3 regions of the Shewanella sp. AS16 genome follow, and region 3 is predicted to be linked to each of the others. Evidence: predicted binding sites of a transcription regulator. Region 3 holds the regulator's gene; each other region holds the start of a gene.
The links. Region 3 encodes sigma-54, which starts transcription at its own class of promoters, with help from an activator protein. Its sites were predicted from a motif close to GTTGGCACGNNNNTNGNNT; they were not measured.
Positions count from the first base shown of each region.

Region 1: fliE (flagellar hook-basal body complex protein FliE) is a predicted target of sigma-54. The motif match lies at 2,086-2,104, and genes of this name have one in related genera.
Region 2: LZP73_RS02695 (DUF3192 domain-containing protein) is a predicted target of sigma-54. The motif match lies at 2,975-2,993, and genes of this name have one in related genera.

Region 1 covers NZ_JAKCLK010000003.1:504,216-508,731, reverse strand. The annotation lists gene fliF (flagellar basal-body MS-ring/collar protein FliF) at 1-1,649, opposite strand, end outside; gene fliE (flagellar hook-basal body complex protein FliE) at 1,697-2,032, opposite strand; gene LZP73_RS10790 (sigma-54-dependent transcriptional regulator) at 2,295-3,647, opposite strand; gene LZP73_RS10785 (sensor histidine kinase) at 3,640-4,516, opposite strand, start outside.
Region 2 covers NZ_JAKCLK010000001.1:581,866-586,381, forward strand. The annotation lists gene LZP73_RS02680 (Mpo1-like protein) at 1,212-1,517, opposite strand; gene LZP73_RS02685 (GNAT family N-acetyltransferase) at 1,510-2,148, opposite strand; gene LZP73_RS02690 (DUF2789 domain-containing protein) at 2,300-2,530, shown strand; gene LZP73_RS02695 (DUF3192 domain-containing protein) at 2,551-2,922, opposite strand; gene LZP73_RS02700 (hypothetical protein) at 3,086-3,415, shown strand; gene LZP73_RS02705 (Zn-ribbon-containing protein) at 3,415-4,188, shown strand; gene syd (SecY-interacting protein) at 4,261-4,516, opposite strand, start outside.
Region 3 covers NZ_JAKCLK010000004.1:169,818-174,333, reverse strand. The annotation lists gene rapZ (RNase adapter RapZ) at 1-478, opposite strand, end outside; gene ptsN (PTS IIA-like nitrogen regulatory protein PtsN) at 475-918, opposite strand; gene hpf (ribosome hibernation promoting factor) at 921-1,208, opposite strand; gene LZP73_RS12895 (RNA polymerase factor sigma-54) at 1,237-2,715, opposite strand; gene lptB (LPS export ABC transporter ATP-binding protein) at 2,843-3,574, opposite strand; gene lptA (lipopolysaccharide transport periplasmic protein LptA) at 3,571-4,122, opposite strand; gene lptC (LPS export ABC transporter periplasmic protein LptC) at 4,112-4,516, opposite strand, start outside.

The DNA of each region.
Region 1 (4,516 bases), on a different contig from region 3:
ACTTGTGTCGATAATTCAGGCTCATTCGCCACCAGAGCGCGAATGGCCTTAATCATATCATCATCTTTGCGCAGATTAGGGATCAGTATCGAACCATCGTCGGCATAACTGTACTCGGCTTCCTTGGTATTCAACATGCCCAAGGTATCGGCCGCGTATTGATCTTCGATTTCAGCAAGCTCATGGCCCATTCGCGGATCGTCCGGCATATTGATGCTGTCCGGATAGATGAGCCGCTTCAGCATGGGACGCACCACGAATATGATCAGGGTTAGGATAACCAAGGCGCCCAAGGCCAGTTTCACCGCCCGCCAGAACCAGGGTTGCTCCCACAATTCCGGAGCCGGCATCTCTTCCACCAACTGATCCATGAAGGGCACGGTAACCACCTCCAGCATGTCACCACGCTGGCCACTGAAACCGACAGCGCCTTCCAACAGGCGGCGGATATTGCTCAGCTCCTGCTCGGTGCGCGCCACCCGGGTCACCTGACCATTCTCGCCTACGGCACCGGGTTTGAAGTCTATGGCAACCGACACACTGACGCGGCGCACCACCCCCACCTGCTGACGGGTATGACTTATGGTGGTATCCAGCTCGAAGTTACGGGTGGCCTCTTTGTGGGAGTTGCCCGATGCTACCTGGGTTGCGGCCGCCCCTGTGGCTTGCTGGGGGATATCAGATTCCATCGGCGGCTGGTTGGACAAGGCGCCGGGAATGCCGCCACTGGTGCCGGCCGAACTGTTATTCTCGACTGTCATTTCGCTGCGCAGCGACGGTAAATCCGGATTGAAACGCTTGGCCGTTTGTTCGACAGAGGTGAAATCCATGCTGACATCGACTTGCGAAGTGAAATTCTCTGGGCCCAGGATGGGCACCAGGATAGATTCTATCTTGTTGCGATATTCGGCTTCTTTCTGCTGCACCAGCTCCAGCTCGCGACGGGCGCGGGCCGAGGCCCCATCCTGGCTGCCGGAATTGAGCAGGCGGCCACTGGAATCTGTTACCGTCACCCGGGTCGGCTCCAGCCCCTGAACCGCGGAAGCGACTATGTCGACTATGGCATCGACTTCTTCCTGGCCCAAACCGCCACGGCGGGTGCTGATGACGACTGTGGCGCTGGGCTTGGAGACATTGCGGGCGAACACATTTTCCTTGGGCAATGCCAGGATCACCTTGGCACGGCTGACACTCTTGAGCTCTTCGATGGCACGGGCGAGGTTCTGCTCCTGGCTATGTTTGAGCCTGGCCTGCTCCATCCGCTGACTGACACCGAAGCCACTGTCCTGGCTCAGATAATCATCGGTTTGCGCCGCCCCGTCGATACCGGCGCGGCTGAGCATCATCTTCACCGCCTGATATTGGTCTTCAGGCACACTCACCACATCGACATTGATTTGATAGTCGATCTTATTTTTGTCGAGCACATCCAGTACCTGCATCATCTCCTGGGTTTCCATCTTGCCCAGCGGACGATATTCGGGTTCCTGTGCCCATAGCATGACGAACACGGCCAACGCCAGGCAGATAGCCAGGGCGAGGATCATGGTGACCTGGCGCATCATATCGACGCCACCCAGGCTTCCCATGACACCGGACTTATGCTCCTGCTGAACTCCATCGTCGGTTGTCAGTCCCGACCCTACCATAATTTCTGTGCTCACTGCGCCTTCCTGCAATCTGGTTTATTCATGGCCTAAACAGGCATGCTCATAATTTCTTTGTAGGCTTCAACAAGTTTATTCCGAACTTGTACCGTGGCCTCGAACGCCACCCCGGCCTTCTCCCGGGCGATGACAGTATCCGACAGAGTCACGCTGGTGTCACCCATATCCAGGCGGGTCGCCAAATTAGCCGAAGTACTCTGCAGCTCGCTGACATTGCCGACCGCCTGCGACAGCAGTTGACCGAAGTCGCTGCCGCTGGTGTTGTTGACCTGTTGGCTGATGTTGGGTTGAATAGCAAAAGAAGGGGAAATCTCACCCTTAAGTGACTGCATTTCCTGAAGTAATGAATTTGCGCCTATTTGCATATTGAGCCCCATTCGTCGAATTATTGACGATAACCACTGATGATAGGCTAATAATGCAAAATGTTTGCCAATGTTAGATTATGCTGCTGAGAGGCGGGAAAACAGGCAGGAATTGCGCCGAGATTAAACATTTACCTGTCGAAAATTTAAGCACCGATATTCAAGCCCTGCAGTTTAAGCACCGGTATTCAAGCGCTGCAGTTTAAGCATCCAAGCTTAGGCGCCGGAGGCCATCTTCCCAAAGACAGCCTCCCGGACCCGGTTATCCAGGCAACTGGATCCCCATGTCGCGCATCTTGGCCATCTTGTATCTCAGGGTTCTGGCACTGATCCCCAGCTTCTCGGCGACCAATTTGCGACTCCCCTGGCATAGGTTCAGGGTTTCCAGGATGATCACATGTTCCTGGGCTTTCAATTCATCCCCCAGACCATCGACTTCGGCCGGTTTCAGCGTGACAGCCTCATCCGCCTCGGCATCGAGCAGCACATCCTGGGCATCTATTATGATGTCGGCCGCCGTGATCGCATCCCCCTGATGCAGGATCAGCGCCCGTTGAACCACATTGTCCAACTCACGCACGTTACCCGGCCACCTGTGGGCCAACAGACGCCTGCAGGCGCTCTCATCCAACTCCGGCATGGCCGCCAGCTGACAGGCCTCGGCATGTTTGACCACCAAGTGACGCGCCAACGGCAGTATATCCGCCGGGCGCTGACATAGGGCCGGCCAGGTCAGTGGAAAGACATTGATACGATAGTAGAGATCTTCACGGAAACTGCCGGCGGCCGCCATGGACTTGAGATCCCGGTTGGAGGTGGCCAGCACCCGCACATCCAGCTTGATGGTCTTGCGACCCCCCAGACGTTCGACTTCCCGCTCCTGCAATACCCGCAGCAACTTGGCCTGCAGCGCCAGATCCATCTCGGAGATTTCGTCCAGCAGCAAGGTGCCCCCCTGGGCCTGCTCGAATTTCCCCGGGCAGGCCTGATAGGCACCGGTAAAGGCCCCCTTCTCGTAACCGAACAGGGTCGCTTCCAGCATATTTTCCGGAATGGCGGCACAGTTGATGGCCACGAATGCCTCGCCGGCACGCTTGCTGTGGTTATGGATATAGCGGGCCATGACTTCCTTGCCCGAGCCACTGGGCCCCATGATCATCACAGAGGCATCAGATACCGCCACCCGCTGCGCCAACGCCAGCAAGGCCAGGCTCTTGTCATCGGCAACCACAGGCTTATCCGTGTTCAGCTTGGTCGGCAGATAACGGGAGACCTGGTTGAGCAGCACCTGAGGCGCAAAGGGCTTGGCAAGATAATCGACGGCCCCCAGCTTGATGGCGCTGACGGCACTGCCTATGGTGGCATAGGCAGTCATCAAAAGTAGCGGCAGTTTAGGCTGATGCGCGGCCAGATAGTTGAGCAAGCCGATCCCGCCTATGCCTTCCATCTGCACATCGCTGATGACAAGGTCGAAGCTCTCGCGCTTGAGCGCCATTATGGCTTCTTCCGCCGAACCTACGTCGACACAGTCGTAGTGGGCCAACATCAGGGTATCGAGTAAGGCTTCACGCAGGTTGGCGTCATCCTCGACCAGCAAGAGTCTCGCTTCAGACATGGGCGACCTCCGTCATGGTGCAGTCATCGCCATGCCTATGCAGTGGGAAATGCAGTGCCACGGCGCAGCCCTTGCCCGGGGCACAGCTCAGTTGCAGCTGGCCGCCATGATTGCGCACCACGGACTGAACCACCGCCAGCCCCAGCCCTGTGCCCTGACTCTTGGTGGTGAAGAAAGGCTCCAGCACCTGTTGCTGCATCTTGGCATCCAGTCCCTTGCCATTGTCCAGCACCTGCAGGCTGAGGCCGCCGTCACTCTGGCTCGCCTGCAGACGAATGTCGGTTGCACCTGCTTCAATGCTGTTGATCACCAGGTTGTTTACCGCCGAACTGAGGGCATTGATGTTGGCCAGCAACAGCCCGGAGGAAGTATCGCTGTGAGTGATGCGACAATTCTGCCTGGCGGCTATGGGTTCACAGTTGGCCAACACCTTGTCTATCAAGTCTCCAAGGGAGACGGGTTCACCGAGCGCATCCTGGCGCCCCTTGGCCATCAGCAGCATGTCGTTAACCTGGCGTTCGAGTTCATTCAAGCGGTCGACCAGTTTCTGTTGAAACTTGCTGCGCGCCGCATCCGATAGTTTGGGGCTGGCGAGGTTGGAAGCATAGAGTAAGGCCGCCGACAAGGGCGTGCGCACCTGGTGCGCCAGGGTGGCAACCATCTTGCCCAGTGACGACAGGCGTTGCAGGTGAGACAGGTTTTTTTGCAGCAGACGGGTTTCGGTCAGATCTGTCAATACGATCAACTGCCCCGGCTCAGGCGTCAACGGCGTGATGGCCAGCTTAACCCGCCGTCCATTGCGTAAGGAGACTTCATAGCCGTCATCATCCTGAGGCGCAAAGGCGCGATGGATAACATCCAGCCAACGG
Region 2 (4,516 bases), on a different contig from region 3:
ATTGCGTCCTGCATCATCCTTGTCGTTCCCTGATAGCTCCCTGTACTTAAAGTACACTTCCTTGTTGCCCGACAATCCTTTGTACGAGCCTGCTTATCCATAAGCGTGTCCTGAGTCCATCCATGAAAATCCCTTTAACTACATCCTGTATCCCGCCATCCAAGGCAGTAGCAGTTCATCCTGAAAGCTGACCGTCCTGGTCGATAGACAATGCCCATCCTGTGGCTTTGTCGCTCTCGAGAGACCTCCCTGTCTGTATTTCATCATCCTGATGGCAACACAAACGGATTTCAATCTCCCTGAGAACTGTCTATATCTTAGTTGGGAACCTGCCAACCTGGTGGTGCAAAGATAACCACCCGGACACCGACCTAAATCCCAAACATCAGAGAACACTCTCAATCCCATGAAAAATAAAAAATTATTTATCTATGGCGGAAAGTTCGCCCGTCACTGAGACTGATTGTCTTACGCTCTTGTAAGCCATCTCGCACATACACTCAGGCTGTTCACCATTCCACATGGGTTGCAAGCAACCCATTCACGCCAACAGGAGACAAAATAAAAGGGCGCAACCTTGTAGGTGCGCCCAATTTATCTCTAGTAAGCCATCCTGCTATCACAGTGCTCCCTGCACCATCCCTGCGTCAGACTGCTTGCCTCTATCCCTGATATCCCTATTAGTTCCCTGTACTCAGTACTCAATCCTTTGACCGGCATCTCCATTTCGCCGAGCCGACCTATCCGTAGGCCTCATCCTGTGCGTCCTGCGAACCTTAATCCCCAAGGTTCATGTATAAGCTGTTCACCATTAAGCCTATACCGCTTCGGCCTTCCCTATTGCCGGGCGAGAGCCAACTCCGTGGCATATTCTGATATCGTTTCGAAACACATCCAGGTGTTTCATGAGTCTACCCTGACTCGATAACAGAATTCCTGCCGTCACCCACACGACCCATTCCTCAGGTCGATTGTTTTCGTCATACGGCAAAAACAGGCGACATGAGAAGTTTAGCTTAAGCAGCAACATTCACAGGTCAAAATTAGAACACTCACTCCGGTGCCCATAGGCCAAGATCGAGACGTTGGGCGTAAACGTTTGTTTATAAATGACTATAATATTAACTACAGGGGAAACACCCAAGAGAAGGACATTATGTCTCACAGCTTTGTGAGACATGTCGCACACGGCAAGCAGACAGCAGCGAATGCTAGTTCTTCGCCCCCAATGGCTTACCCGTCAGCATCTGCCATAACATGAGCCAGTCGGCCACGAAACTGTAGAAGGGGTGTTTGAAAGTCGCCGGTCGATTTTTTTCAAATAGCAGATGCCCTATCCAGGCAAAGCCATAACCTGCCAGAGGCAGATAGACTAGTTGCCACCAAGCCTGAAACCATAAGCTGTACAACAAGATCAACACCACCAAGACACTGCCAAGATAATGCAGGCCTCGGCAGAGAGGATGTTGGTGCTGTGATAAATACCAGGAATAGAAGGTCCAGAAATCGCTAGCCATCTTCATGCCCACGATAAAAAAGCAGCTCGCCCTCTACCTTGCCAATCGTCAGGGAGGTTAAGCGTGTGAAACCATTCTTGCTGAACAACGCTAACTGCTTCGCATTGTTGACGAATACCCCTACCCCATCCAACGCGAGTTGTTCATCACACCAACTCAGGACGGCCTGAACCAGGTGACTGCCATGGCCTTTCCCCTGTTCATTGGGTGCCAAGGCGATAAATTGCAAGATACCGCAATCCTTGCTGGGCAAGTGCTCGAGAATACTGGACTCTTTCTTCATCAAAGCCTGGGTCGATTGCCACCCAGTCCCCATTAACATTTTTAACCGCCAATGCCAGTATCTAGCATCCCCCAAGGGCACTTGCTGAGTGATGATGCATGCCACACCGATCAAACGCTCACCATCGAACCAACCTATAAGCGCTTGTTCCTGCTTCCAAAGTTCATTCAGTTCTTCCCTGATGGCTGCACGCAGTTTCTGCTCGTAGGCAACCTTGTCACCTTTGAACAAGGCATCCATGAATAACGGATCATCATGATAGGCATTGTAAATAATGGATGCGGCTATGCGTAAGTCTTCCGCCGTCAGGTAAACAGCACGGCAACTTTCCAAGATTTGTTGTTCCATAGGCATTATTCCTTGATCCGGATCACAGATTAGCGAAGCAATTACCAATGTATCAAGCTTAAGTGAAAGTGCAAAGATTAATCAGATATTGCATTTTGGCCTGAGTGTCTTACTCTGGATCTATTGCTCAGGGCAACGAAGGAACTCTGTTATGGATACCACACCAGTAGATATATCGCATTTATTTGAACAACTTGGACTAGACAGCGAACGTGAAGCCATAGAGCAGTTTATTGCCAGGCACTCGCTCTCGGATAACGAACTTCTGGCTCAGGCGAGTTTTTGGACCCCATCCCAAAGAGCATTCCTGAATGAGGCGTTAGAGGAAGATGCCGAGTGGTCAGACGCAATTGACCACTTGGACACCTTATTAAGGAAATAGACGCTGTGCCGAGGCCGCATCTAGAACTTAGCGTAAGCGGCCTCTCCCCAGCCAACCAAGCTATGGTTGCTCAGGATGATGGGGGTACATTCATCCTTGGTGGTCTTGCCATCACCGTGGTTTCTCTGGGTTCGATAAAAGAGTACCTGCATTTCTTTGCCATCTTGCAGGTAGGCCTCGCTGAAATCCGCCGTTCCCATCAGCGCCAACACCTGCTCTCTATCCATACCTAAGTTCAACCGGGTGAGCTTTTCCCTGTTATCGTCCTGCACTTTTGCCCAATGGCTGCCGTCGAGTCTGTCACTGGCTTCATCACCGACATTGACCACACAACCGCTAAGCCCTAAGCTTGCTGCCCCAACAAACGCAATGGCAATCCATTTTGATTTCATGTTAATTTCTCCTAAGACACTCTATGTGTTTGACTTCATTTGCAGCCAACACAAGCAAAATACCGGCCAAAAATACTAACCAATTGTTATTTAATACAATAAAAACATTTCATTGGCTTAAACATACGCCCCTAGTCACCCAAGTTAAGGAATTTAACCAATCATGAGCCAGATAGACCAAGTATTGGCAGCGGCAAAGGCACTGGCAGACAGAGGTAAGCTTCCATCGGTCGCACTGTTGAAGGCGCAACTGAGCAATAGCATTCCCCTGCCAATATTAATCAAAGGCTTGCAGCAATTTAAGGCCATGCCCAAGGCTGAGCAAGCTAGGCTGGTGGGACAGGTTGAGGTTGAGGCCGAAGTTATTATTGCCGACTCATCGCCGGAGCAAGCAGTCGCGCGGCTCACTCAGGAGCTGAAACAGCTGAAGGCCGCATACCAACAGCTGGATGCACGCCTGACACGACTCGAATCCCAGGAGAAAACAGCCTGATGTTTGTGACCGAACTGAGATTTGAGTGTTTTGCCGATACCACCATCAGCGCCGCCGAGAAGGCCATCAACAACCTGCTGGAAGCATTGCGCGCCAACGGTCAGGTGCTGGGACGTGAATTTGCAGTGGCTTTCAACGATGGCGAGTTCCGGGTGCGCCTGCTCACACCGGAGAAGACCAGCCTCGCCAATCGCCATAACAGCCCATGGGTGAAACGTGCCCTAGGCGCCCTGACGGAGGCCAAGCTGCTGGCCCCAAGGGAGAAGTTCATAGGCCAGGATATTAATTCCGAAGCCAGCAACCTTGACACTCCGAGCTGGCAACTGCTGTATACCAGCTATGTGCACATGTGCTCACCGCTGCGCAGTGGCGATAACTTGCTACCTATTCCTTTATATAGGATCCCCGCGACCTTCAACGGCGATCACAAGCGGGTGATCCGCTGGCAGAGTGAATGGCAAGCCTGTGATGAGTTGCAGATGGCGGCGGCGACCAAAGCCGAGTTTGCCGCACTGGATGAGCTATGCAGCAGCGACAGCGACTTGTTTCGCCGCGGCTGGGATATACGGGGGCGTATCGAATATCTGACCCAGATCCCGACCTATTATTATCTGTATCGGGTGGGAGGAGAAAGCCTGGCCGCGGAACTCAATCGTCCCTGCCCACGTTGTGGCAGCCTGGACTGGAAGCTGGACGAGCCCTTGCTGGACATGTTCCACTTCCGCTGTGAGCCATGTCGTATTGTTTCCAATCTTTCCTGGGATCATCAATAGCCATAGCTGACGAGAAAACATAGAGATGAATAGCGACAGCTCTGACTAAGAATCAGGCTATGCAGCAACCCCTTAGCCACGCTTGCCGAACAGATGCTGCCACATGGCTTGCAACCGCTGGCCTATGCCAGGATGCGCCAAGGCCGGCATCTCAGGCTCCTGATGCAGGCTCGGCGGCGCCACCCTGGCAGACAATTGCCCGATAAAGGCCTCCAAGCTTGGCGCCAAGCGCTCGGACGGCGCTTCACCCGGGATCTCCAGCCATACGCTGCCATCGGCATTGTCCACCGTCAGCATCTTATCCCCCTCATTCAGCACGCCGACGAAC
Region 3 (4,516 bases):
GCTCTTTGTCGACACTGCCGAGCAGGATCTGCCTGACCTGGTCGCTCAGTTCATAGATATTCAGGTTGGAGGTATCTATGTAGTGATCGACCAGCTTAGACACGGGCTCGAGCAACTTGCCTTCGAGCTTGATGGCTTCCTGCAGCGAGACCTTGCTCTTGGATAGGGGGTGCAATCTGCGGGTTTCACTGTAGCGTTTGAGCAATACCTTGTCGCTGGCATTGAGGTAGAAGCTGCTGAGTTCTGTCCCCTGCGGCAACCGGGCGAGCTGTTGTTCCAGCACCTTCTCCTGCTCCGGCATGTTGCGCACATCTATGCTGATGGCCACCAGATCGTTGCTGCCCTTGAACTGTTCCAGCAGGCTGCCGATGAGCTGCAGTGGCAGGTTATCGACACAGTAGTAGCCCAGATCTTCCAGTACCCGCAGGGCAACAGATTTTCCTGAGCCGGAGCGGCCCGAGACTATGACAAGCTTCATCCAGTGATTACCTGATAGAGTTCCGATTCATCGCAGGTCTTGCGCAGCTGTTTCAATATCAGCTTATTGCTGAGTTTTTCAGCCATGCAAGACAGGGTGCTCAAGTGCAGTTGACATTGATCTGCCGGGACCAGCAAGGCAAACAGCAGGTCTACCGGTTGTTTGTCTATGGCATCGAAGGCAATGGGTTCCTCACACTTGACCAACACGGCAATAGGTTGCTCTATGTCGGTCAAGCGCCCGTGTGGGATAGCGATACCATTGCCTATGCCAGTACTGCCCATTTTTTCTCGCGCCACCAGGCTTTCAAAGATCGCCTGAGATGAGAGGTTTGGGTACTGGGCCGCAACTAAGTCGCCTATGAGTTCCAGTACCTTTTTCTTACTGCCTGGAGTGGCGCAGGTGGTGCATTCCGGCCGCAGTATGCTACTAAGTTGCATTATTAGTGTTTTGTCAGCTTCTCTTTGTGTTTAATTACCTGACGGTCGAGTTTATCGATCAGGACGTCTATCGCGGCATACATATCGGCATGCTCCGAGGTGGCATACACCTCACCACCGGTAAGATGGATTTTGGCTTCGGCAATCTGTTGCGTTTTCTCAACATTGAGCACAACGTGCACATTATTGATCTGTTCGAAATGGCGTTCAAGTTTTGAAAATTTTTCTTGTACATAATCACGCAATGAATCTGTGATTTCTATGTGGTGCCCAGTCAGATTAATTTGCATATACCTCTTCCTCCAATGTCCTAAGTGTCTATAAACTCTTACGTTGATTTGAGGGGGGGATCAACATGGCTTCACGATATTTGGCTATGGTGCGCCGGGCAACATTGATCCCCTGTTCTGCCAGAAGTTGCGCCATTTTGCTGTCGCTCAGAGGCTTCTTCTGGTTTTCCGCCGCGACCAGCTTCTTGATGAAGGCGCGGATAGCGGTAGATGAGCACTCGCCACCATCGTCGGTACTGACGTGGCTGGAGAAAAAATATTTTAGTTCAAACAGGCCTCTTGGGGTATGCATATATTTCTGGGTGGTCACCCTGGAAATGGTGGACTCATGCATCTCGACGGCCTCGGCGATATCGTTGAGCACCATGGGCTTCATGGCTTCCTCGCCATACTCGAAAAAGCCCTGCTGGTACTGGACTATGCAGTTGGCTACCTTGAGCAGGGTGTCGTTGCGACTCTCCAGGCTCTTGATAAACCATTTGGCTTCCTGCAGATGTCCGCGGATGAACTGACTGTCGGCCTGGCTCTTGGTGCTGCGGGCCATGGCGGCATACTGTTGGTTGACACTGATCTTAGGCATGCAGTCCGGGTTGAGCTCGACCACCCAGCGTCCGCTTTTCTTCATGACAGAGACATCCGGGATCACATACTCATCATCGACAGGGGTGATGAGCAATCCCGGGCGCGGATTCAGCGTCTGGATCAGGGCTATGGCCTGCCTCAGCTCATCTTCCTTGAGCCGGGTCTTGCGCATCAGGGTGCGAAAATCGCGGCCGGCGATGAGTTCAAGGTGATCTTTAATCAGGAGCCGGGCATTGTCTATGTGGGGGGTATCGGCGGCAAATTGCGCCAGTTGGATCAGCAGGCATTCACTTAGGTCGCGGGCCGCGACTCCTATGGGATCGAAATGCTGAATGCGCTTGAGCACGGCTTCGACTTCATCCAGCTCTATCTCAGGGTTGCCCATGGCATCGAGTATCTCTTCCATGCTCTGGGTCAGGTAACCCTGTTCGTCTATGGCATCTATGATGGCCGTCGCTATCGCCAGGTCGGTTTCCGAGAAGGGGGTGAGATTCTTCTGCCATTCCAGATGCTCATACAAGCCATCGCTGGTTTCCCCCTGGAAGGGCATATCGTCCTCCCGCATGCCGCCGGAGCCGGAATTGGGCGAGGCGGTGAACACTTCATCCCAGGTGGTGTCCATGGGCAGCTCATCCGGCATGGACTCCTGGGTCAGAGATTCGGCGGTATCAACGGTCGAACTGTCCTTGTCCGTCGACACTTGGCTGTTGTCGCTGAAGTCGGTATCCGGCTGCGCCGGATTTTCGTTGGTGCCGGCAGCCTCATAGCTATCCTCCTCCTGCTCGAGAAGGGGATTGGAGTCTAGTGCTTGTTGGATCTCTTGTTGCAGTTCCAGTGACGAGAGTTGCAACAGACGTATCGCCTGTTGTAATTGGGGCGTCATGGTTAACTGCTGACCCAGTCTTAACTGGAGTGACGCTTTCATCTTACCGCTGATCCCTACTTATTATTCTTGAACACAATTGTTGGCTCATTGGTGTTGGCTCGCTGGTGTTGGTGATAGTGCCGACTGTCAACCCGCCATGGTCTGAAAGTGCCGGCCCATGCCTTAACTATAGCCTGAATTGTTCTCCTAAGTACACAGCCCTAACTTGCTGATTGTCTAGGATCTCTGCCGGCGTTCCTTCGGCAATAAGATTGCCGTGGCTGACGATATAGGCATGTTCACACACATCCAGAGTTTCGCGCACATTATGGTCCGTTATCAACACCCCCAAGCCGCGGATCTTCAGGTGTTCGATGATTTTTTTGATGTCGATGACGGAAATCGGGTCGACCCCAGCGAAGGGCTCATCCAGCAGGATAAACTTGGGGTTGGCCGCCAGTGCCCTGGCTATCTCGACCCGGCGGCGCTCGCCGCCGGAGAGGGACATGCCCTGACTGTCACGGATATGGGTGATATGGAATTCTTCCAGCAGGTTTTCCAGCTGTTCTTCCCGCTGCTGCGCCGTCAGTGACGAACGCGTCTGCAATACGGCCATGATGTTGTCATGGACTGTGAGCTTCCTGAAGATGCTGGCTTCCTGGGGCAGGTAGCCTATGCCTTTACGGGCCCGCAGGTGCATGGGATCTGTGGTGAGATCGTCATCGTCGATGAAGATCTGTCCCTTGTCGCTCTTGACCAAGCCGACGACCATATAGAAGGTGGTGGTCTTGCCGGCACCATTGGGGCCGAGCAGACCTACGACCTGGCCCGTCTTTACCGTCAGGCTGACATCCTTTACCACCTGGCGGCTCTTATAGCTCTTGGCCAGGTTCTCGGCTCTCAAGGTAATCTGTGTCATTCCTGCTCCTGCTGGTTAACCTGCGGCTCGCTCTGTGGCATGGGCTTGGGCTCTTCCTGATAAGTTTCAGGTTGAATGATGGTGATCACCCTGTCATCGCCGTCGCCCGAGCTCTCGGCGATGAGTTTCTGCTCGCCTATGTTATAGCGGATGAGGTTGCCCTTAACTTGGCTGCCGGCCTGATCCAGGCTGGCATCACCCTTGAGGGTCAGGGTGCGGCTGGCTAATTCGTAACGTATTTCCTTGGCGCTGGCCGATGCCGGACGGCCATCATCGAGGATCTGCGAATAGGTGGCAGGATCCCCTATGGCGACCAGCACCTTGGCGCCATCGTTTTCGGGAGAATAGGCCCTCAGTTCGCTGGCGTGGATCTTGATTGACCCCTGAGTCACTTCGACCGGGCCGAAGAAGATCAGCTGGTTGTTCTTGATGTCGGCGGTTTGGCTGACGGCCTTGATCTTGACTTCTTGCTTGAGATCGCCTTCTTTGGCCACTGAACTCATGCTGATGACGCACAGCAGGCCGGCGAGGAATAAATTATTTTGCATCGTATGTACCTTCTATCTGACTGGTCAGCTGCACTTCTTGTGCATTGAGGTCGGCGTAAAGTCCTTGGCCCCGGATGTTGAAGTCTTTGCCCTTGACGTAGATGACTCTGTCGGATGTCATTATCATGGTGTTGAGATCCAGTTCCAGATAGCTTGTGGTGAGTGTCTGTACGGGTTCGGTCGGGCTGATGGCATCGATGATAACATCATTTTCCAGCACTACCTTGCCGCTATCCTTGTTGAGCCGCCCTTGGTTGGCCCTCAACCGCCATTGCGCCTGGCCCTTGTCCGGGTATATGAGGTAAACGGGTTGAGTGAACTTGGTGAGGTTGAACTCGGCGAAGTGCTCCATGTACTTGGCCGTGACCCGGCTGTTGACTTTGCCTTCGTCGTT